DNA from 2 places in the Fervidobacterium gondwanense DSM 13020 genome. Region 1 is predicted to be linked to the other one. Evidence: riboswitches for the same ligand, from Rfam matches in the RefSeq annotation. Region 1 holds a riboswitch; the other holds the start of a gene.
What was found. Region 1 has a riboswitch for thiamine pyrophosphate ahead of BUA11_RS02640 (thiamine ABC transporter substrate-binding protein). Riboswitches for the same ligand answer to the same signal wherever they lie in the genome.
Positions count from the first base shown of each region.

Region 2: it holds a riboswitch for thiamine pyrophosphate, as region 1 does, so the genes downstream of both, BUA11_RS08865 (sulfide-dependent adenosine diphosphate thiazole synthase) here and BUA11_RS02640 (thiamine ABC transporter substrate-binding protein) in region 1, are expected to answer to the same signal.

Region 1 is NZ_FRDJ01000002.1:100,952-118,505, forward strand. It holds gene BUA11_RS02625 (acetyl-CoA C-acetyltransferase) at 1-100, shown strand, start outside; gene BUA11_RS02630 (beta-ketoacyl-ACP reductase) at 127-846, shown strand; gene BUA11_RS02635 (substrate-binding periplasmic protein) at 898-1,620, opposite strand; gene BUA11_RS02640 (thiamine ABC transporter substrate-binding protein) at 1,770-2,744, opposite strand; TPP riboswitch at 2,855-2,965, opposite strand; gene BUA11_RS02645 (hypothetical protein) at 3,122-5,728, shown strand; gene BUA11_RS02650 (MFS transporter) at 5,800-6,990, shown strand; gene BUA11_RS02655 (MATE family efflux transporter) at 6,987-8,354, opposite strand; gene BUA11_RS02660 (MFS transporter) at 8,405-9,577, opposite strand; gene BUA11_RS02665 (ATP-dependent Clp protease ATP-binding subunit) at 9,832-12,045, shown strand; tRNA gene BUA11_RS02670 (tRNA-Cys) at 12,254-12,330, shown strand; tRNA gene BUA11_RS02675 (tRNA-Met) at 12,338-12,413, shown strand; gene rpsF (30S ribosomal protein S6) at 12,515-12,898, shown strand; gene BUA11_RS02685 (single-stranded DNA-binding protein) at 12,901-13,314, shown strand; gene rpsR (30S ribosomal protein S18) at 13,346-13,576, shown strand; gene BUA11_RS02695 (glycoside hydrolase family 191 protein) at 13,624-14,532, shown strand; gene era (GTPase Era) at 14,537-15,433, opposite strand; gene BUA11_RS02705 (DNA polymerase III subunit delta) at 15,470-16,444, opposite strand; gene BUA11_RS02710 (ABC transporter ATP-binding protein) at 16,454-17,161, opposite strand; gene coaD (pantetheine-phosphate adenylyltransferase) at 17,161-17,554, opposite strand, start outside.
Region 2 is NZ_FRDJ01000012.1:34,764-38,983, forward strand. It holds gene cbiB (adenosylcobinamide-phosphate synthase CbiB) at 1-635, shown strand, start outside; gene BUA11_RS08855 (aminotransferase class I/II-fold pyridoxal phosphate-dependent enzyme) at 632-1,657, shown strand; gene cobO (cob(I)yrinic acid a,c-diamide adenosyltransferase) at 1,672-2,181, shown strand; TPP riboswitch at 2,271-2,383, shown strand; gene BUA11_RS08865 (sulfide-dependent adenosine diphosphate thiazole synthase) at 2,482-3,300, shown strand; gene thiC (phosphomethylpyrimidine synthase ThiC) at 3,331-4,220, shown strand, end outside.

The DNA of each region.
Region 1 (17,554 bases):
CCTGTATGAAATGAAAAAGAGACATATAAAATACGGACTTGCGACGCTTTGCATCGGTGGTGGAATGGGTACTGCGGTTATCGTTGAGAATATTGAATGATTCTTATATAAAAGGGGGTAAACAACATGAGATTGGAAGGTAAAGTTTGCATAATCACAGGCGCAGGAAGCGGTATTGGAAGAACGGCGGCTGAACTCTTTGCAAAAGAAGGTGCTATCGTAATTGCATGTGATGTTGGAGAAGCATCTTACGAACATCCGAACATACATTTTTACAAACTTGATGTGACTGATAGAAACAGGATAGCAGAAGTTGTGAAGGATGTAATCGAAAAGTTCGGAAAAATAGACGTGCTTATTAATAATGCAGGTATCACACGCGATGCGCTCATTCAAAATATGACCGAAGAGGATTGGGATAGAGTAATAAATGTAAACCTGAAAGGCGTTTTCAATATGACTCAGGCAGTTGTCCCTTATATGCTCGAAGCTGGAAAAGGTAGTATAATTAATACATCGTCTGTGGTAGGTGTCTACGGAAACATTGGGCAAACGAATTACTCAGCGACAAAGGCTGGGGTTATAGGTATGACAAAAACCTGGGCGAAAGAATTTGCAAGAAAAGGCGCACAAATTAGAGTTAACGCAGTTGCTCCGGGCTTTATAAAAACCCCAATGACAGAGAAAGTGCCAGAAAAGATTTTAACGGCAATGGCTGAGAAAGCAGCATTAAAGAGGCTTGGAGAACCTATAGAAGTTGCTTATCTTTACCTGTTCTTGGCATCCGACGAATCAGCATTCATTACAGGTCAAGTCATAGGTGTCGATGGAGGACTTGTACTATAGTGTAGTTGATAATAATAAAATTGAAGCGCTCCTTTTAAGGAGCGCTTTCTTTCAATAATTTCCTACATAGGAAGCTATTATCTGCCTTATCTTATTTTCCTGAATTAACTTCTGAACCGCTTTATCAATTCGACTCTTGAGCTCTTTATTCAATGATATATAGCCTATCTTGGTCGTATAAATGAGTTGCTTTTGGACTGTAAGTCCGTACATTTTAGCAAGGTATAGTGCGTTGATGTAATCAAAAAATGCGCCATCGATTTTCTTTATCAAGAGATGTGTTATTATCTCTTCGTTAGAAACGTAAGATATGTACTTAACTTTCCTCCCGCTTTGATTCCATTGCTGAACGATGGTTTCTCCTGTTGCCCCTTTTTTGACTCCAAAAGTAATGCTTTCCGGTCTTCCATCCCACTTTAGATCACTTCTTGTCACAATAGCTAAACCTGAATCCATATAGGGTGTTCCGAAATCGTAGAGTTTCTTTCTCTCATCTGTCATATGTATGCCGCCTACGACTACGTCCATCGATAATTTTGTTAAAATCTCAGGGGAAATTGCGGAAAAAGGTAATACGTACACTTCAAGCTGATAACCTATCTCTTGAGAAACCGCCTTCCATATATCACATTCTATGCCTTTGAATGTGTTCCCACTCCAAAATGCATATGGAGAACCTAACAGGAACCCAACTTTAAGATACTGAGAGAAGATAAACGATGTAGGCAATATAAGAACAAGAGATAATAGTAGCAGAAGAATTCTTCTTATCAAACCGAAGCACCTCACTTCTTGGAATTTGATAAAACTTGTCTCTCATCTACTCTTTTAGACTATGCGAAGCTTTGGATCGTTGAAAGCTATATAAATTATTAAAAAAAGTACAGGGAAGGAATCCCTGCCCTTCTCTTTTCGAATTAGAACTATCCTATAACAGCTTTCTCCCACTTCTTCAATATTTCATCCAATCGTTCGTTAATCTTTGGGTCTACTCTCAAAATCTTCTTTGTTTCAGGAACGTATTTAAATACTTCAGGTAGTTCGATGTTTATAACAGGAAGCATCCACTGGTTCAGAGGAACTTCTTTTTGAAATTCAGGTGTCAAAATAAATTCTATAAACGCTCTTGCAAGTGCCCTGTTTTTGGCATTCTTAATTATACCTGCGTATTCTTCAAGAACGTATGCGCCTTCTTCAAAGATTACAGGTACATACTTTATTGAGCCGTATTTATACATGCTGTAAGCTCCGTCTGTTGCAAAACTAACTATTATGTCAGCCTCACCTGTTTCAATCATCTTGAATGCTGCACTCCAACCACTTGTGAATGTAAGTACGTTCTTCTTGAGCTCTTTCCAGTACTCCATAGCTCCATCTTCACCAAAAGCCGCTATTGTCCACATGAGGAATGTCAATCCTGTACTTGAAGTTCTTGGGTCTATTAAAACGATTTTGCCTTTGTATTCCGATTTCAGCAAATCTTTGAATGATCTTGGAGGATTTTTTATCTTCTCCGCGTTGTAAAGCATAGCTATAGCGCCATAATCGTACACGGTCCCGTAGTCGTTTACAAAACCTTTGTACATCAAATTTTTAGAATTCGTTGCTCTGTATTTTTCCAAGATACCTTCGCTGATAGCCTTGTTCAGTTGCTGGAGGTTCAATCCTATGACTATGTCAGCTCTTGGCGAATTTTTCTCAGCTATTAGCCTTGCAAGCACATCGCCCATCGAACCAAAGCTGACAACTTTTACTTTGCAGTTGTACTGTTTTTCAAATTTTGGTATAACAACCTTTGCTATGCCCCCTGCAAAACTGTCGGATGTGTATATGACAAGTTCAGCAGAGAAAGATACCGCTGTGATGAGCACAAGAGTTAAAAAAAACAGCTTTTTCATAAAAATCCCTCCTTTTCACGATATTCATACGTTATGCGCATTTAAAAGAAAAAATCCCTCCAATTTTACGGAGGGAACATCGTTTTATTATTAATTTTTCCAGATTCACACTTATTGTGTGCCCTGGTCCCTCCGCCGGTATTAACCGGATCAGGTTCGAAGGGTCGGGAACTTGCGTTCCCCTCTCAGCCCCGCATTTAGGAGCTCCCCTCCAGGTATAGTATTTCACAATGAATTTTACAATAGCTGTTACTAACAGTCAAGTCGTTGAGTTTTCGGAAAGTTTAATCGTCGATTATTGCGCATAACTTTCATTGTGATAAAATTAACTTAAAGGTTATCTCTAAAACCACTTACTTCTAAGAAGGGGTGAAACTATGAGAAAGCACATTCTTATCTTGCTAAGTGTTTTTGTACTTACTATTTCGTTTGGTGGTGTCTTGCATTTTGAACATGCGGACATTGTTTTTCCGGAAGGTTATGAAGAAAACGCCAAACTTGTTGGGAAGATATTCGAAAACGTTCGGCAACAGGTTATCGATTTAATTGGAAACGACCCGGGTAGAGTTACTTTCATACTTCAAGATAAGGGAGCCATAAGTAACGGATATACAAATCCTTTACTTCACAAAACAATAGTTCTTTACCTCTGGCCACCGGAAAGTTGGTTCCAATTCTCATTGCCGCTCGAGGATTGGTATACATATCTTATCATTCACGAATTTACGCACATGGTGCATTTAACCTACCAAGATTTATTCTCAAAGATAATAAGTATCTTAACAGGCATTCCGTATTTGCCTCAAATGTATGGACCATTTGTCGAAGGCACAACGGTCTTTGCTGAAAGCTCTTTTTCGAAATCCTCAGGTAGACTGAATAATCCGTTCTATTCTGATGGTATGTATTATTATTCTATTCCAAATTTTCCGTCATTCACCTATAAAGAATTGATGCCTGTTGATGACTTCAGAGGAGGTTTGCTGTACTACAATTTCACAGCTGGCTTTTATAAATATCTTGTAGATACGTACGGTCTGGATAAGATGAAAAAATATCTTGAATTAACTTCTGCATTTTTACCTGACCCAGAGATTGGGAGCAAGTATAAAGATATCTTTGAAAAAGTCTTTGGAAAAACTTTTGACGAGCTTTATACTGATTGGATTAGAAGTGTAATGAAGATAAAATACCATGAAGGTGAGCTTATATACAAACTTCCAAATACTCAGATCTACAAAATCGACAAAACAGATAAAGGCATTCGAATACTAACTGATAAATTTGGTCCCTCAACTTCTTACATTGGTACCACTAATTCAGAATTGATAGAATTGGATCAAAGCGGAAAGGAAATTTCAAAACAAGTTCTTTTTGCAATGGATTTGAAAATTGATTCTGATACAAAGTATGGTCTTATCAAAAGCGAGACTATGGGAACATACGAGAATCAGGTTTGGGATTTGAGTGCAAACCGGATTATTGCTAAAGGAAACATATCGGCATTTGCGGTAGCAGATAAGAAGGTATACTTAGCAAATTATGACAATAGAACTATGAAGACCAGAATTGTAGGAGAGAACTTTGAATTAACAATAGACAAGTATGTTTCTTATATGGACGGTAGAGATACGAAATTGGCTCTTCTGCTGTCGGATTATTCGATTCTTATAGTAGATACCAAAACCAAAGAAACGTTTGAGATAACTGACGATGCAATGAAGGGCCCGTATGTAAGATTTTGGAAAGATGGCATTCTCTTTACAAGAGTTGATGGAAAATACGTGAATCCATATTATTATGACCTATCTAAGAAAAAACTTTATCAACTTGGAGAAAATTTGTTGGTTTATGATTTTTGCGTAGCAGATGATTTCATCTATTATGTAAGCTATATTCCCTACACGGTGAATACCGGTATGGGAATTTACAAAATCAAGTATAGTCAATCTGAAGCAGAATTGAAATCATATAAATACGATTTCAGTTTTACTGACGTGAAATTTGAGTACGGCTCTGAGCTCGCGTTTAGAATGAATAAATTCATGCAACCGCTTACTTGGATTCCGATGTACGAGTACAACGAAACTGACGACATTCATCGTGGGTATATGATATTTACTTTTGGAAACATAGAGAACGATACGTTTGTAGTCTTAACACCAATCTTTGACCTCAAAATAACAGATTCAAGCTTCAACCTTTCTTATTCACAGTACATCGGTGCTATCCAATCTAAGGATACTTACGAGCTTTTCGCCAGTTATTATTATCCAACAAACGACTACAACTTGACCGGTGCGTTTAGATTTGGGACTCTTAAACTAACGCCTAATACTAACATGTATGGTTACTTGACTTTCAGTTTTAGAAGTGAATATAGCAATATACTCGACGCTTACTTCAACCTATTTGCTACCTTTAATGTACCTGCTGTTTATTCAAAAAACATAGGCTTTGGGTTACTTGTTACATCGAATTTGTTTGGTTACCCTTATAAATCCCAAGCTTTCTTATTGCTCAGCAGTGAAACGTACGAAGAACTATTCTCGTATGAAAAGCTGTTGTCAAACTTGTACGCTTTCGGCTATTTTGGCATTGCTTTGAATTTAGACACAACATTTGAAAGCCAAGCTGCTGTAAGACTCGAGGATATTCAGACAGTTTCGTACGATGTTTCATTAGCATACACGTTGTTCAAAGACAGTTCATTTATATTCGGAAATCTTATTTACGTACGAAATAGCGGTATTACCCTCGGAATTTCCAATCCAGTAGCTTTATCAAATGAATCCATCTATGGACTTTACACTCATTTCTTTATTGAAACGTATGTCTCAGGTTTAAAGCTCTATCCTGTTGCAGGTATTTTTTCACCATTTACTGAAATCCTAAGCGAGGAGCCATTGTATCTGATTTATTTTGGACTCAATTCATCGCCACATGGTTTACCACTGTCGCCATGGGTGATACCAAGTAGATAACAGTCTAGTAATATGGAGAATGTTTTGTTATAGTTTGTAAGAAAACTACATTTTAGGGGGCTAACATTGTTATGGGAAGGTTTTTTCATAAATATCACTTGCTATCGTTTTCTGTTTCAATTCAAGCGTATCTTTTCAGTACTTTTATAAATTCAACCGCAGCAAAACTGAATTTTACATTTACTCAAATTGGACTTATCAATCTTGTTGCATCCTTTGTCTACGCTTTAGCGAGTATTACGATAGGTCATAGCGGATACAAGTATGGTTATAAGAAAACCATGTCATTGCTTTTCGCGTACCTCCTGTTTGTTTCATTCTATGGACTTGCGGTTCGAACACCATATGCATTAACGCTCTTTGCAATATTACAAGGAGCGTTCTTCGGTTCATTTTTCCCTCAAGTTGAAGGGCTTATTGCAAAGTCAGAAAGTACTCTCGGAATAGATCCACCATCAATTACCGGCAGGTTCACGTTATCATGGAGCACGGGAAATATAATTGGAGTGACGTTTGGTCCATACTTAACCGTTCGCTTGTCATACATTATATTCATGATAGGTCTTATCCTTTCATCATGTAGCGCTATTTTGATTACAAAGGACGGCAGGAAAAGCGGTGATGTTATTGTATTTAAGCCTGCACATAAGTTAACGGAACATACGTACAATTCTTCTATAGTTAACGATTCAAAGCTCATGAGAAAGCTCAGATTAGAATACAGGATAATCCTGTTCTTGGGCGGGCTTGTTTACACATCTGTGATGGCTGATTTTCCGAAACTGATTTTACTTGCAGGTTTAAATTTGGATAAAGCCGGATTTTTAATAGTGGGGGCCAACATAGGTGTTTTCCTGACGTTTGTTCTTCTTCAATCCTGGAAAGGTTGGGTAGGCAACGAGAAAATCTGTGCTTTGCTTCTTAGTGTCGTCCCGGCAACTGGTATCTTGGCAATTTTTGCAAAATCACCTTTGCCGTTTTTTATAACAGCGCTTTTTGCAGGTTTCAGTTATGCTGTTCCCTATACTTTTGCGATATTCTACGGTCTGCTTTCTGAGACCGAAGCACACGGCAAGCAGGGAGCATTGCATGAGATGGTCATAGGTATGCTCTTTGGGGTTGGTCCATTCTTGGGAGGGTTGTTACTTGATAGATTCAATGGAAATACAGGATTGGTTGTTTATGCATTAGCTATATCACTTGCTATTTATTCCATACAGCTATTCTTCAACAAGTTCTATGTACTAAAATCACAGAACTAAATCACTCGTTTTTTTGTCCAGTTAGATTTTACAAACGCATAAAGCATCACACTTGCTTCTGCAAATTCAGAAACAGGAAACGCAAGCCACAATCCGTTTATACCTAATTTGAAAGTCAAAATACTCAAAAGAACAAACGGGACCATAACACCCCATCGACTTATAATGCTTGAAATGAACGGAATAGAGGTCTTTCCGGATCCAAAGAACGCACTTGAAATACCAGCAGTAACCGAAATAAAGAACATTGCAGTCAAGACAAATTTGAGACTCTTAGCACCAATTTCGATAACTATTTGGTTTGTCGTGAATATTCTAAAAATGTCGTCTTTAAAACTCGCAATCAAGGTCAGGATAACCATGTTGATAATGACACTATACAAGGTTGCCATGAAGGCAACCTTTTTTGCCAACCTTTCATCGTTCTTTCCAAGCGCAAATCCAACTAATGTACTTGAACCTATTGAAAGACCGAATATCGGAATAACGGAAAAACCCATAACTCGTTCTATTATGCCGAAAACAGTGACGATTTCCGAACCAAATAGCGATGACAATTTTATGAGTACGGTATACGAAAGATTTCGAAGGAGCATCTCTATACCTGAAGGTAAACCAATGGTAATTAGTTTTCTATCTATTAGCCTGTCCAATTTCAGCAATCCTTTAAACGAGACCTTCACCCCATCTATACCTCTTGAAAGTAACGTTAATCCCCAAATCAGAGGAAAGAAAGAAGATAAAACTGTTGCCCAAGCAGCTCCCTCTATTCCCAAACCAAGACCGCGGACACCTATGTAAGGTATTTTTTCAAAAATGAATACCGGATCAAGGATAATATTTAAAAAAGCCCCAAGAGCCATTGTAGTCATTGCTAAAGTGGCTCGTCCAATGTTGCGCAGTGCGGTAAAGGTAGAGTAAGTCATGAAAAATATCGGCATAAAAAATATGCGGATGTAACCATATTTAATTGCAGATTCGACAACTTCTCTATCCTTTGAAAAGAACCACACAAGCGGTTTGAAAAATACAATTAAAATTGTCGAAGCAATTACCGCAACTAATGCCTTAAAAATAAGGGTTTGTTCTATTATTCTTGAAGTTAAGCGTTTGTCACCCGAACCATAAGATTGTGATATCAACGATACCGAAGATGTGCCTATTATCTCGTTAAGAATCTCAACGAGCCAAAAGATTGTAGAAAAGATAACAATGCCTGCAATCGCTTTGTATGATATCTTGCCTATCCAGAACATATCTACCAAGTCGTATAGCGATTGTATTGAAAACCCAATCATCGTCGGGACAGAAAGTTTAAATAGATTCTTGGAAATGTTTCGAAAATCACTTTCTAAATTTATCATTCTCACCCTCCACTCGTCTGTGTACCTTGTCTGTGCACATAGTGCACCAGTTAACTTTCCCTTATATGTTTGTACATTCTTATCATAACATAAGCGTTTACAAAATAAAAAACGGAGCTAACTGCAAAGATTAACGTGTAACCAGAATTAAAGCGCGTGAAATAAGCGAAGAGCTCTGCAGAAAAAGCTCGAGAGACGTTGTTGAAAAAGACGTTCATGCCGTTTATCGATGATAAATACACTACATCGATACTCGAGAAAACCGTAGCAGTTAACAAAGGACTGACCATGTTCATAACCGCAAAGCGGAGTATGTACACCGAAGTGAACGTGATAGGTTCTCTTACAAAACTCAGCATAACTATCAAGATAGGCACGACAACGTATGAGAAGATCAGTACATTCATATCGCCAAATTTCTTGCCAAGCTTGTGTGAAAACATCGCTCCTAAGCTCGTTGCCAACTGCGCACTTGCGAGGATAGAACCGATTATCGCAGGTTTCATGTGGAATATATCATAGAAGATAACGTTTCCAAAGCTAACGAACAATCCTGCACCGAAACCAACGCTTATAGTTGACAGGAAATAATAAACTACTATCTTTCTCATTCTGTAATCCATGTTTCTTACAATGGAGAAAAATCTTAAGATACCCTCATTTGATTCTCTCTTTACCATCAATTCAGAAGCTTTCATTTTGAGAATTGGATATATCGCTATGAGCCTTGATAGACTCGAAACTATCAGAACAGGTCTCAAGCCAAACAGGTCGCCAAACACACCACCAAAAACATTTCCAAGAACACCGGTGAACATCCCAATACCGAAATTCATTCCAAGGTGCTTTGAACGATTACGCGCGTCTGTTTTAAGTATCAGCAAAGTTGAGAGTATTACACTTGTTGCAGACGAAAAGCCACCGAAGAGCAATGACATAATCGCGAGTTGGTGGACAGAAGTAACGAGTATTCTATATGTTCCAAAAAATACACTGAGCAAATGAGTGAACACCATTAGTTGCTTCTTATCAAATCTATCTGCAAGCAAGCCAAATATCAATCCAAAAAAAGCGATTCCCCACAGTGAAAACGAAGTTATCCTACCAACAGCACTTGTGGAAAGTCCAGATGAGCGCAGTAAAAGATTGAATATTGTTCCATATATACCCTGGGCAAGTCCATCGATGAATGTAAAAAGTGTTACGAGATAGGGAATTGGCATCAATTAACCCTCCAATAAGGTGCTTGACCTGTTTCGAAAACTGTTAGCATGACGAAGTGTTTCAAGTATATTCTACCATCCGGCAGCAGACAATTCAACTTCAATATAAGAATCCACCATTGTTTTATTTGTGTATTCTTCGAGAAGAAATGTGCGGAGATTTAATTAGCACTCTTGACATATGAGTGCTAATCTGGTAAAATTGTCCCGGAATGGAAATAAGAAAAAGGATTAAGAAAGGGGTGGTCATGATGATGTTTAACACGGAAGACTTCACCGAAAACGCTCAGGAGATTTTGCAGTCCGTTTCCGATGTTTTAAACAGATACAGGCAAAATCAGATGGCGCCCGAGCACATATTGTTGACTATGTTAGAAAACACAAAAAATGCAGCTTATGATATTCTAAGCCATCTGAATGTAGATATTGATGCACTCCGCAGTGATGTCGAACGCGCTATTAGTTCAAAAGGCTCATACTACTATTCTTCAGGTGGAACAGGTCAGGTTTTCATAGCACCAGACACTACGAAGGTAATCAACGAAGCTAAACGTGAAGCGAAACGCATGGGTGACGAAAAGGTAGGTACGGATCACCTGTTGCTGGCGATGACGATTGTTCCAGAAACTACAACTTACAGGTTACTTACAAGATATGGCGTAACTCAAGACAAGCTTTACAGCGCCATCAAAGAGTTGAGGATGAAGAGAACGTATTCTGAAGAGGAAAATATAGACGTACTTGCAAAATTTACAGAAAACCTTACAGAGATGGCAAGGAACGGTCAATTGATGCCGGTTGTCGGTCGAGAGAACGAAGTTAATAGGATGATAGAGATTCTTGGCAGGAAGATCAAAAACAATCCAGTACTCATTGGTGATCCTGGTGTTGGGAAGACTGCGATTGTTGAAGGGCTCGCACAGAGAATTGTAAAGAATGAAGTTCCTGATTTCCTTAAGAACAAGACAGTCTTAAAACTTGACCTCGCAAGACTCGTTGCAGGAACGAAATTCAGGGGTGAGTTTGAAGAAAGGTTGAAGAAGCTGATAGATGTTCTCAAGAAACGAACAGATATAATACTGTTCATAGATGAGCTACATACTGTCGTTGGCGCAGGTGCTGCGGAAGGTGCACTTGACGCGGGAAATATTTTGAAGCCGGAATTGGCGAGAGGAACTCTAAGAGTTATTGGTGCTACAACCGTTGAGGAATACCGAAAACATGTAGAGAAAGACAAGGCCCTTGCAAGAAGGTTCCAAGTTATATTCGTACCAGAGCCAAGCGTTGAAGAGACAATTGAAATTTTGAAAGGATTGAAGCCGAAGTTTGAAGAATTCCACGGTGTTAAAATAACTGATAAGTCTATTGAGGCAGCTGCGAAGTTGTCTTCAAAGTACATTACTGATAGATTTCTGCCTGACAAGGCGGTTGACTTGGTTGATGAAGCTGCTGCAAGAGCGAAGATTGACGGTAAGGCAGAAATATTGGAAGAAGATATTGCAAGGATTGTGGAACGTTGGACAGGCATACCTGTTGGCAAGCTAATGGGTGATGAAAAGGAGAAGATTAAAAACTTAGAAAAGTTTATACACGAGAAATTTGTTGACCAGAAAGAAGCAGTTAGGCTTGTTTCTAACGCAATTAAGATGGCAAGAGCAGGTATAAGGAATCCTAAGCGTCCACTTGGCGTGTTCCTCTTCTTAGGTCCGACTGGTGTTGGGAAAACTGAACTTGCAAAGCGATTGGCTGATGTAATCTTCGGAAGTGAAAAGGCACTCATAAGGATAGATATGAGCGAGTACATGGAGAAGCATTCAGTTGCAAGGTTGATAGGTGCGCCTCCGGGATACGTTGGTTACGAAGAAGGTGGGCAACTTACCGAACAGGTTAGGAGAAGACCGTACAGCGTTGTACTATTCGATGAAATAGAAAAGGCTCATCATGAAGTTTTCAACGTCTTATTGCAACTTTTCGATGATGGAAGGCTTACAGATGGAAAGGGTACAACTGTGGACTTTAGAAACACGATAATAATCATGACGAGCAACATCGGTTCAGACGTAATTATCCAGGATATCGAAGATGGCTTGGAAGATGCTATTCCAAGGCATATGGAAGAAGAGATGCGCAGGTACTTCAGACCCGAACTCATCAACAGAATAGACGCAGCGGTTGTATTTAAACCTTTGAAGAAGGAACATATAAAACAAATAATCTCCATCTACTTGAAGGAACTAAACGAAAGACTTGCTGATAGAAAGATTACAGTTGAACTTGATCAAAACGTAATGGAATATTTAGCAACAGAAGGATACGTTCCTACGATGGGTGCAAGACCATTGAGAAGGTTGTTTGAAAACACTATAGAATTCAAATTAGCAGAACTTATCATAGATGAAAAGGTCAAAGAAGGAAACAAGGTGCTCTTCTCGATGAAAGATGAAGGGTTAAGCTGGGAAATACTCTAAAGCAGAATACATGTATCAGTTTTGGCATCTGCAAGTACTCTTGCAGATCCCGTGATTTCTTAATAGTATTCGTAGTTCCATTCATAGTTAGTGTTGGCGAAGTGTTTCAAAAAAAGACAAGATAGGCACTCTTGGATTTTGCCAGTTGAATTTTGCTTGAAGCTGTTGACAGAACAACGGTTATATGATAGAATGTATCTCGCAACGGGGCGACGTAGCCAAGGGGTCTAAGGCGGAGGTCTGCAAAATCTCTATTCGAGGGTTCAAATCCCTCCGTCGCCTCCAAGAGAGTGGGCTCGTAGCTCAGTTGGTAGAGCATCCGGCTCATAACCGGACGGTCGGGGGTTCGATCCCTCCCGAGCCCACCAGAAAGATACCGCGGGCGTTATGCCCGTATTTGTTTTATGCTCAATAATCCCGCTCTGCTAAAAGAAGGCAGGGCCGCATAGACCGAGGGAGGAGGTGCTTTATGAGGATTTACGAAACGATGTTCATCATCAAACCAGATTTGTCAGAGGAAGAAAGAAACAGCTTGGTTGAGAACGTGAAGAAGTTTTTGGAAGAGAGAGTAGGAGCACATGTGGAAAACGTAGACAGGTGGGGTATAAGGAAACTTGCCTACAGAATCGGCAAATACTCAGAAGGAGATTACACAGTTCTCTACTTCAGGTCAACAGGTCAAGGTCTTGAACAGTTCGAAAACTATTTCAGAGTTCACCCAGAGTTCATTAGATGGCAGACATTTAGAAGAGAAGACCTTGAAAAGAAAGAAAGAAGAGCAGCAAGAGCAAAAAAGACAGAAGAAGTTTCATCGGAATCCCAGGAGGGAACAACAGAAGAGAAGGGTGAATAATTATGTCTTACAATAAGGTTGTTCTTGTTGGAAGGCTAACAAGAGATCCTGAAACAAGACAAACACTCGATGGAAATCTTATAACAACGTTCACGCTTGCTGTTAATAGAGGTAACAACGGTGATGATGTGGATTTCATTCGTATCGTTGCATTTAGAAAACTCGCTGAGCTTGCACACAATTATCTTCAGAAAGGGCGCATGGTCCTCGTCGATGGTAAGCTCAGGATAAATAAATGGAAGACAAACGATGGACAACCGCGTTCAACTGTCGAAATATGGGCAGACAATATAGTTTTTGTTGATTCTAAGAAAGGCGATAGAGAAATACCTGATGAGATTCCGTACGAAGAAGTCTTTGGTCAAGATGTTGAAACAGATGAAGACATACCAAATGATGATGAACCACCGTTTTGATGTTTTAAACATATAAAAAGGAGGGAATAATATGCCAAAAGTAAGGCAGAGAAGAAGAAAAGTTAAAGCATGCAAAATGTGCGAAATGAAAGTAGAATACGTTGATTATAAAGATATAAGAGTACTCAAGGACTTCCTCAATGAAAAGGGTAAGATCCTTCCAAGAAGATTAACAGGTAACTGTGCAAAGCACCAAAGAATGGTCAAGGATGCAATAAAGAGAGCAAGACAGATGGCATTGATCCCTTACATAAAGTACTAAGAATAAAAGCCGCCTAAACGGCGGCTTTTCTTTTGGGAGGATTCATTGTGGACAGTTCTTTTGCGTTTAAGCTGTCGATTCTGATAACATTAGTAATTTCTGTTTTGTTAATTACCATAAACCTATATGCTGTGGAAATAAAACAAGGTTGGATACTTTTCACCAATGGACCTGATATTAATTCGATAATCAATTATCCAGCCAAAATTGTAGTTATCGATTACTCAGCAGATGGTACAGACAAGAAGGCATTCAGTAGTGCTGAGATTAATTTGCTTAAGTCTACAGGAAAAAAGGTTTTTTCATACATAAATTTTGCGATTGCAGAAGACTGGAGATTCTATTGGAACAAACTTCCAAAGAGTATCATCTTAGGTAATCTCGAAGGTTGGACCGGTGAATACTACGTAAAATATTGGTACGCAGAATGGTATTCGATAATAAAAGAATATATGACAAAAATCTCTAACGCTAACTTCGATGGAGTAGTGCTTGATTGGATAAATGTTTATACGCACGAAAATCTTCAAAAGCTAAGTGGTAAGACACAAGAAAATCTTAAACTTGCGATAGTGGAAAATATTAGGAAAATTGTCTCAGAATTTCCGAAAATGGAGTATGTATTAATCAACGGTGAAGATATCTTAATTGAGTTTCCTGATTTGAAAAAGAGTATCAAGTATGTTTTAGTGGAGAGTCTGTTTTTCACAAATACCAAATTAAAACTCAGTACAAAATATTATACCGAGCGATTAAGTAAGCTCTTAAAGCTTAGAAACGATGGAGTCGAAATTCTTTCAGTTGAGTATATAGATAACGGGAATCCTTTAGATAAGACTAACTCTGAAAGGATAAAAACTTATGTCGAATTAGCAACAAAATACGGCTTTATTTATTACGTAGCACGCACGGATATGAAGTTGAATATTCTAAATATTCCAAGAGTTATCAACTGATTTTTTATTCAAGGTCGTCTCTCATTCCTATTTCATTGAGTATTATAAAATCTTTGTTCCGCCAGTCCTTCTTAACTTTGACATGGAGATCCAAATATACCTTCGATTCGACGAAATACTCAATGTCTTTTCTCGCACTTTCACCTATCTTTTTTATCATCTGACCTTTTTGGCCTATGATAATTCCTTTTTGGCTATCTCTCTCAACATATATATTAGCTCTTATGTAAACAATGCCGTTGTCACGCTGTTTTACTTCTTCAACTATAACAGCGACGGAATGTGGCACCTCTTCGTATGTGAAGTGGAATATCTTCTCGCGTATGAGTTCCGCAGCTATGAATGAAAGCGGTCTATCAACGAGAATGTCATCAGGATAGAACTGTGGTCCTTCCGGGATATTATCCTTAATAACTTTAAGTAAATCGTCTAATCCTGAACCTGTTAAAGCGGACGTACGTACTACTGTAATCAAATCGTTTACAGATTTCCTAATTTTGTTTTCAATTTCAACGATTGTATCCTCTTTCACCAAGTCTATTTTGTTTATAATACCTATTGTAGGTGTCCCGGATTGGTTGATGTAATCCGATATAAATTCTTCTGGCGTCTCAAAACCTTCCTTTGCATCTATCGTAAACAACAGTATATCAACGTTTTTCAAAGCCTGAACAGCTGCTTTGACCATGTATTCTCCAAGTCTGTGTAATGGTTTGTGTATTCCAGGAGTATCTACAAATATAATCTGCGCTTCGTTGTCTGTGTATATTACGTTTATCCTATTTCGAGTTGTCTGTGGCTTCTCAGAGACGATGACTACTTTCTTTTTCATGATTGCGTTAATGATTGATGATTTTCCAACATTAGGTTTTCCCACAAATGAAGCAAATCCACTTCTCATATTCCACACCTCTTGTTATCTTATCATTGTCTTCAGCTATTCTGATTGTTCGCTCTTTTCTTGCTTTAATTCAGATATTAATTCGCTCAGCAAAACCTTAATATCATCGCCGAGCTTAACTCTTCTGTCAAGTAAATAAATACGGTTTATGAGGTTTGATAAAGACTTAGGTGTATAGTACAAAACGTGATTGAATGGTGGGTTTTTAGAATTCTTAAATCTAAATCCAAGGAATCTTGCAACTTTTGGCGATGCAATTTCTGTTTCTTTTGCTAATTTACTTATCTCGGACCATGAATATTCACCTTGTTTTCTATGTAAATTGGCGATTATGTTGAACAGATCTATAAAGTGTTTTGAGAGTGCGTAAGAGATTACGACTGCATCGTACTCGGAAACGATGTCATTCAAAAGCTCTAAGGCTTTTGAGTATTTTCTCTCACTGATGGCAAATAAAAACTCATCTAATCTACTTATTGTACGCTTGTAGACAATCTCATCAACATCTTCGATAGAGACTTCGTCATTAGAGTAGGTCTTTAATTTTTCAAGTTCTGTTAGTATTCCAAACTCGTCACTACCAACAAGATTGTATATTTCTTGGGCGACTTCTTTATTGCAAATTATGTTCAATTCCTTGGCTGTTTGTAGTATTAACTCGATCCACTTTTCTTCTTCCCAGTCCTTTGGTTTTTCAAGAACAACAACTTGCCCGCCCTCTATGTCTTTAGAAACTTTTTGAGTTCTTACAAAAACTGTTACTTGCTCATTTGAAAATGAGATATTCATGAACTCGTTCTTTTCACTTTTCGACCACTCATCGAAATCAACAAGGTCATATACCTTCGAATTAGAGAATAAACCAACACTTTGGGATGCATATTTCAGTTCCGATATTTTATCTGTGTCATCTGCATATATTCTTCTGTAGTGTATATCCTTTCCAGATATGTAATTTTTTACGTAAAATTCCTTTTTGAGCTCAGAATCGCCAGTAAGATATATAACCATAAGATGTTATCATTTGTCCTCCCTGTTGTTTATTACTTCGACTATTTTTCCACTTTCCATTCTGAATATTCTATGGGCAATCTGTGCAACGGTATGGTCATGCGTGACTATGACGAAGATAGTCCCAAATTCTCTGTTAAGGTCTATAATCAGTTGTTTTATCTGTTCCCCATTCTTCGCGTCAAGAGCTCCGGTAGGTTCATCTGCCCATATTATCTTTGGGTTTGTCGATAGAGCTCTTGCAACGGCAACCCTTTGTTGCTCACCGCCTGAAAGTTGTGAAGGATAGGCATCTTTTCTGTGTATGATTCCCATTTTGTTTAATAATTCTAATGCACGATCTCTTGCTTGTGTTATGGGGGTTTTATTTAGTAACATTGGCAGTTCGACATTTTCGACAGCTGTTAGTACGGGTATCAAGTTGAAGAACTGGAATATAAATCCCATATACTTTGCCCTGAATTTTGCCTTTTCTTCTTCGCTCATTTTTGTTATTTCTTTCTCTTCAATAATTATCCTTCCAGTTGTTGGAATATCTAAACCTGCAAGCAAGTTGAGCAGTGTTGTTTTACCAGATCCAGAAGGTCCCAATATTGCAACGATTTCCCTGTCATAGATTTCCAAATTCACACTGTCGAGTGCAACGACCTTAGAATTACCACTTCCATAAACCTTTGATAGGTTTTCAGCTAATATCACAGGATTTTTTGATTCCATCATTTCACCTCAGTTTGAATTTTGAATTTCTCTCGAAGTTTCTTTTCAACAATTTCTGGTACCCACTGAGAGATTGTGCCTCCGAACGACGCAACTTCTTTGACAAGACTTGAGGAAAGAAACGAAAAATTCTTATCGGTCATAAGGAATACGGTTTCCACACCGTCGCAAATTTCTTTGTTTGCAAGCGCCATTTGCAATTCATATTCAAAATCTGTAACTGCCCTGAGACCCCTTATTACTACATTGATCTTCTTCGCTGAAGTGTATTCCACAAGCAGACCAGAAAATGTTTCAACATGTACATTTGGTATGTTTTTCAAGCATTCTTGAACCATTTCTATCCTCTCATCAACGCTGAATGTGTAATTCTTCTTTTTGTTTTCCATTATA
Region 2 (4,220 bases), on a different contig from region 1:
CTAAATCAACCTTTGCAATTAAGAGCCTTTATACGCATGTTGAAAGATGTAATGTAGAAGATGAAAAAATCTTAAGGCAAAATGTTTCCATGATTGTTAGCAGAGATACAAGAAACTTATCAAAGCAGCATCTCTACTCGGCAGCACTCGAAAGCTTAGCAGAGAATTTCAATGATTCAGTTGTAGCGCCCATTTTCTATTTTTTGCTATTCGGTTTGCCTGGTGCTGTGGTCTATAGAATAATTAACACATACGATGCGCTGTTTGGGTACAGAAATCAAACGTATGAATGGTTTGGGAAACTTCCAGCAAGGCTTGATGATGTTGCAAACTACATTCCCGCAAGATTAAGTGCACTGATTATTTCACTGTTCAATTTTCGTAATGCTCTCAAATACATCAAGCTCTACGGGAGATTGAAAATAAACGGCACTTATCCGATGAGTGCGTTTGCCGGCGTACTGAGCGTTGGATTTGAAAAAATCGGTATGTATAGATTTGAAGGGAAACTTCCAGAAAAGAGTGATTTGAAGCGTGGATTGAAGCTGTATAAAAACATTTGCTCATTATGGTTATTCATAGTCTTTCTTTCTTATGCAGTGAGAATATTACTCAACGCTGGGGGCGTCATATGAGCGTTTTTCATGGTGGAATAAACAAAGAAACTATAATTGATTTTTCAGTTTCAATCAATCCTTTAAAACCCGATTTTTTGAAGGGTATATTTAAACTTGGTGAGGAGTACTCATCGAAATACACTTATATAGAATGGCTTGAAGAGGATTTTAAAAATGTCTTTGGTGAAGATTGCGAAATCTTCGCCGGAGCTACTGAGGTTTTGCAAATTATCGGCTTCAAATCGCTTGAAGATGCTGAGGTAATCATTCCAACTCCAAATTACGGAGAATACGAACGCGTTGCACAATTTAATGAAAACAAAATATATAAAGTTAGTATAGTCGATTTTGACAACCGTCGATTAGATTACGAACGAATCCTTCGGCTGTCAAAAAAGATTAGAACAAAGAGTAGAAAAAAGATGTATGTCATGTTGAGCAACCCGAACAATCCAACGGGCATTTATGCAGAACTCGATGATTTAGTTCGGGAATTAGAAAACTATGGTGTGACATGCATAATTGATGAATCCTTTATAGACTTTGTATCCGAAGAGTTAAAGGGAAAATATAATTTAGACAACTTTGAAAATGTTATTCGTATAAGAACATTTACGAAAATTCTCGGGTATCCGGGAATAAGGATTGGATATGCCAAAAGCAAGAAATTTTCTGAATTTCTTAAACAATACCGAAGTCCGTGGGGCGTTGGTTCTCTTGGTTACCTTGCAATTCAAGAGATTATTAAGAATTACAGCAAATTCCTTGAATTCAAGGTATTAACCCAGAGATATATCTCTCAAGAACGTGAACGGTTTCAAAGGTACGCTTACTTTCCTTCAAGTGTAAACTACTTTGTTATTAAGGTTGGAAACAGCTTTGATAATACCAAAGAGTTTTTGAATTTCATCAACAATAATGGAATGCACGTGCGGACTATGTACGATTTTGGAATGGAATCTTTTGTAAGGATCGGACTAAAGAACGCTAATGAAAATGCAAAACTAATTCAAAAACTTGTGGAATGTAGAAAAGAATGATGGGAGGCATAATGATGGGGTTTGTGCATGTTTATACAGGTAATGGTAAAGGTAAGACAACAGCAGCATTTGGCCAGGCACTTAGAGCCGCATGTGCAGGTATGAATGTTTTTATCGGGCAATTTATAAAGGGTATGAAATACACCGAACTTGACGTAGAAAGATATATCCCAAACATTACTATCGAACAGTTCGGACGAGATTGCTTTATCAAAAGAAATCCTGATAAAATCGATATAGAACTTGCTCAAAAAGGGTTTGAAAAAGTAAAAAATTTCATTCTCAATGGAACATACGATTTAGTTATTCTTGACGAGTTAAACGTAGCAATTTATTATGGTCTCATCCCAGTTAGCCAAGTGCTTGAACTGTTGGAAAAACGCGATAAAGACGTCGAGATTATAATTACGGGAAGATATGCTCCAAATGAACTTTTGGAATACGCTGATCTGGTTACTCAGATGAGAGAGGTTAAGCATTATTATACAAAAGGTATCATGGCAAGGAAAGGTATAGAATTTTAATACAAACAGACCAAATTCTTGATTTTTTCAATTTCTTAAATGCTTGACTTTTTCTAAAAGTGTATTATTATCAAATTAGAAAAGTGAATAATTTCCCGAAGGGGAGCTCCATACAGCGGGGCTGAGAGGAAGGAGGCAATCCTTCGACCCTATGAACCTGATCCGGGTAATACCGGCGGAGGGATTCGGGAGAAAGATTCTAAAGAATTTTAATTAGTGTAAAAAAAGCAGAATGGGTCCCTCCGAAGAATTTCGGAGGGACTTTCTTTATTTTCAAACAAACTAAGGGAGGTTACTGATATGTTGAAGGAATTAAGCAGCAAAAAAGATTATCGAATTTCAGAGCTCATTGTGGAAAGGTATTTTCAGAAATTAAAAGCAAACCTCGAGGTAGACGTTGCTATTGCAGGTGCGGGACCAAGCGCGTTAGCACTCGCTATCGAACTGTCTAAAGCGGGGAAGAAAGTTGCAATCTTTGAAGCCAAGAACGAGCCCGGCGGTGGAATTTGGGGTGGCGGAATGATGTTCAACGAATTGGTTTTAGAAAGCGAGTTAGAGGGTTTTCTCAAAGAGTATTCTATAAAATATGTCAAGCACGGCGATTTGATAACCGTTGATTCCGTGCACTTTGCGTCCGCACTGCTGTATCATGCAACCCTTAACGGCGCTGTTCTTTTCAATAACGTTTTTGTCGAAGATTTGGTCATGTACGATAAACGCGTTTGTGGTGTGGTTATAAACTGGCTTCCAACAGTCAAAGAAAGGCTTCATGTCGATCCGATTACCGTTGTTGCTAAATTCACCGTAGACGGTACCGGGCATCCGGCTAATCTTGTTAGGTTACTATCAAAACGCGGGATTATGATGAGTGTCACAGGTTCAACGGAAAATCTTTGCAGCTGTGGTACTGTCGATTACGAATTTCCAATGGATGCAGAAAATGGTGAAAAGTTCGTTGTTGAAAATACAAGAGAGATTTATCCCGGACTTTACGTGATGGGAATGGCTGCCGTGAGCGTTGGTGGTGGACCAAGAATGGGACCAATATTCGGAGGGATGATTTTTTCAGGTATCCGTGCAGCAGAGTTAATATTGTCTGAATTGAAAAGGTTGGACTAAGAATTTGACTAAGAAAAGGTGGTGAAGAACATGCCTACTCAAATGCAAAATGCTATAAATGGTATAGTTACAGATGAAATTAGAAAGTGTGCCGAAAACGAGGGACTTTCCGTTGAATATGTTTTGAAAAAACTTTCAGAAGGAAAGGCAGTTATTCCAAAAAACAAGCTTCATAACGTTTCCAAACCAATGATAGTTGGAGAAGACTTTTCTGTAAAGGTTAATGCAAATATAGGAACTTCTGCGGGATACTCGTCCTTAGAAGAAGAACTGAGAAAGCTTGAAATCGCAATTTCAGCAGGTACTGATGCTGTTATGACGCTCTCTACTTGGGGAGACCTTTCAAAGATTCGGCAAACAATTGTTGAACATTCTCCAGTTCCTGTTGGTTCTGTTCCGATATACGATTCTGCGGTCAAAGCATACGAAAGTTGTAAGAACGTGGTAGATTTTACGGAAAAAGATTTTATTGATATGGTATACGCTCATGCCAAGGATGGTATAGATTTTATGACAATCCACGTTGGCATAACACAAAATGTTTTAGAAAAACTCAAGAAGAGCAAAAGAGTACTAAGAATAGTTAGCCGTGGGGGATCTATCATTGCTGGTTGGATGATACAAAATAGAAAGGAAAACCCATTTTACGAACATTTTGACGAGATTCTGGACATCGCTGCGGAGTTTGATGTAACTCTTAGTCTTGGCGATGGTATGAGACCAGGAACTGTGGTAGATGCAACTGACCCTCAACAGCTTGAGGAATTATTTGTTATGGCAGAGTTGGTTGACATGGCAAGAAAAAAAGGTGTCCAGGTTATGCTCGAAGGACCTGGTCATGTGCCTCTAAATGAAATCGAAATGAATGTCAAACTGATGAAGAAAATTGGTAAAGGTGCTCCTGTATTCTTGCTTGGTCC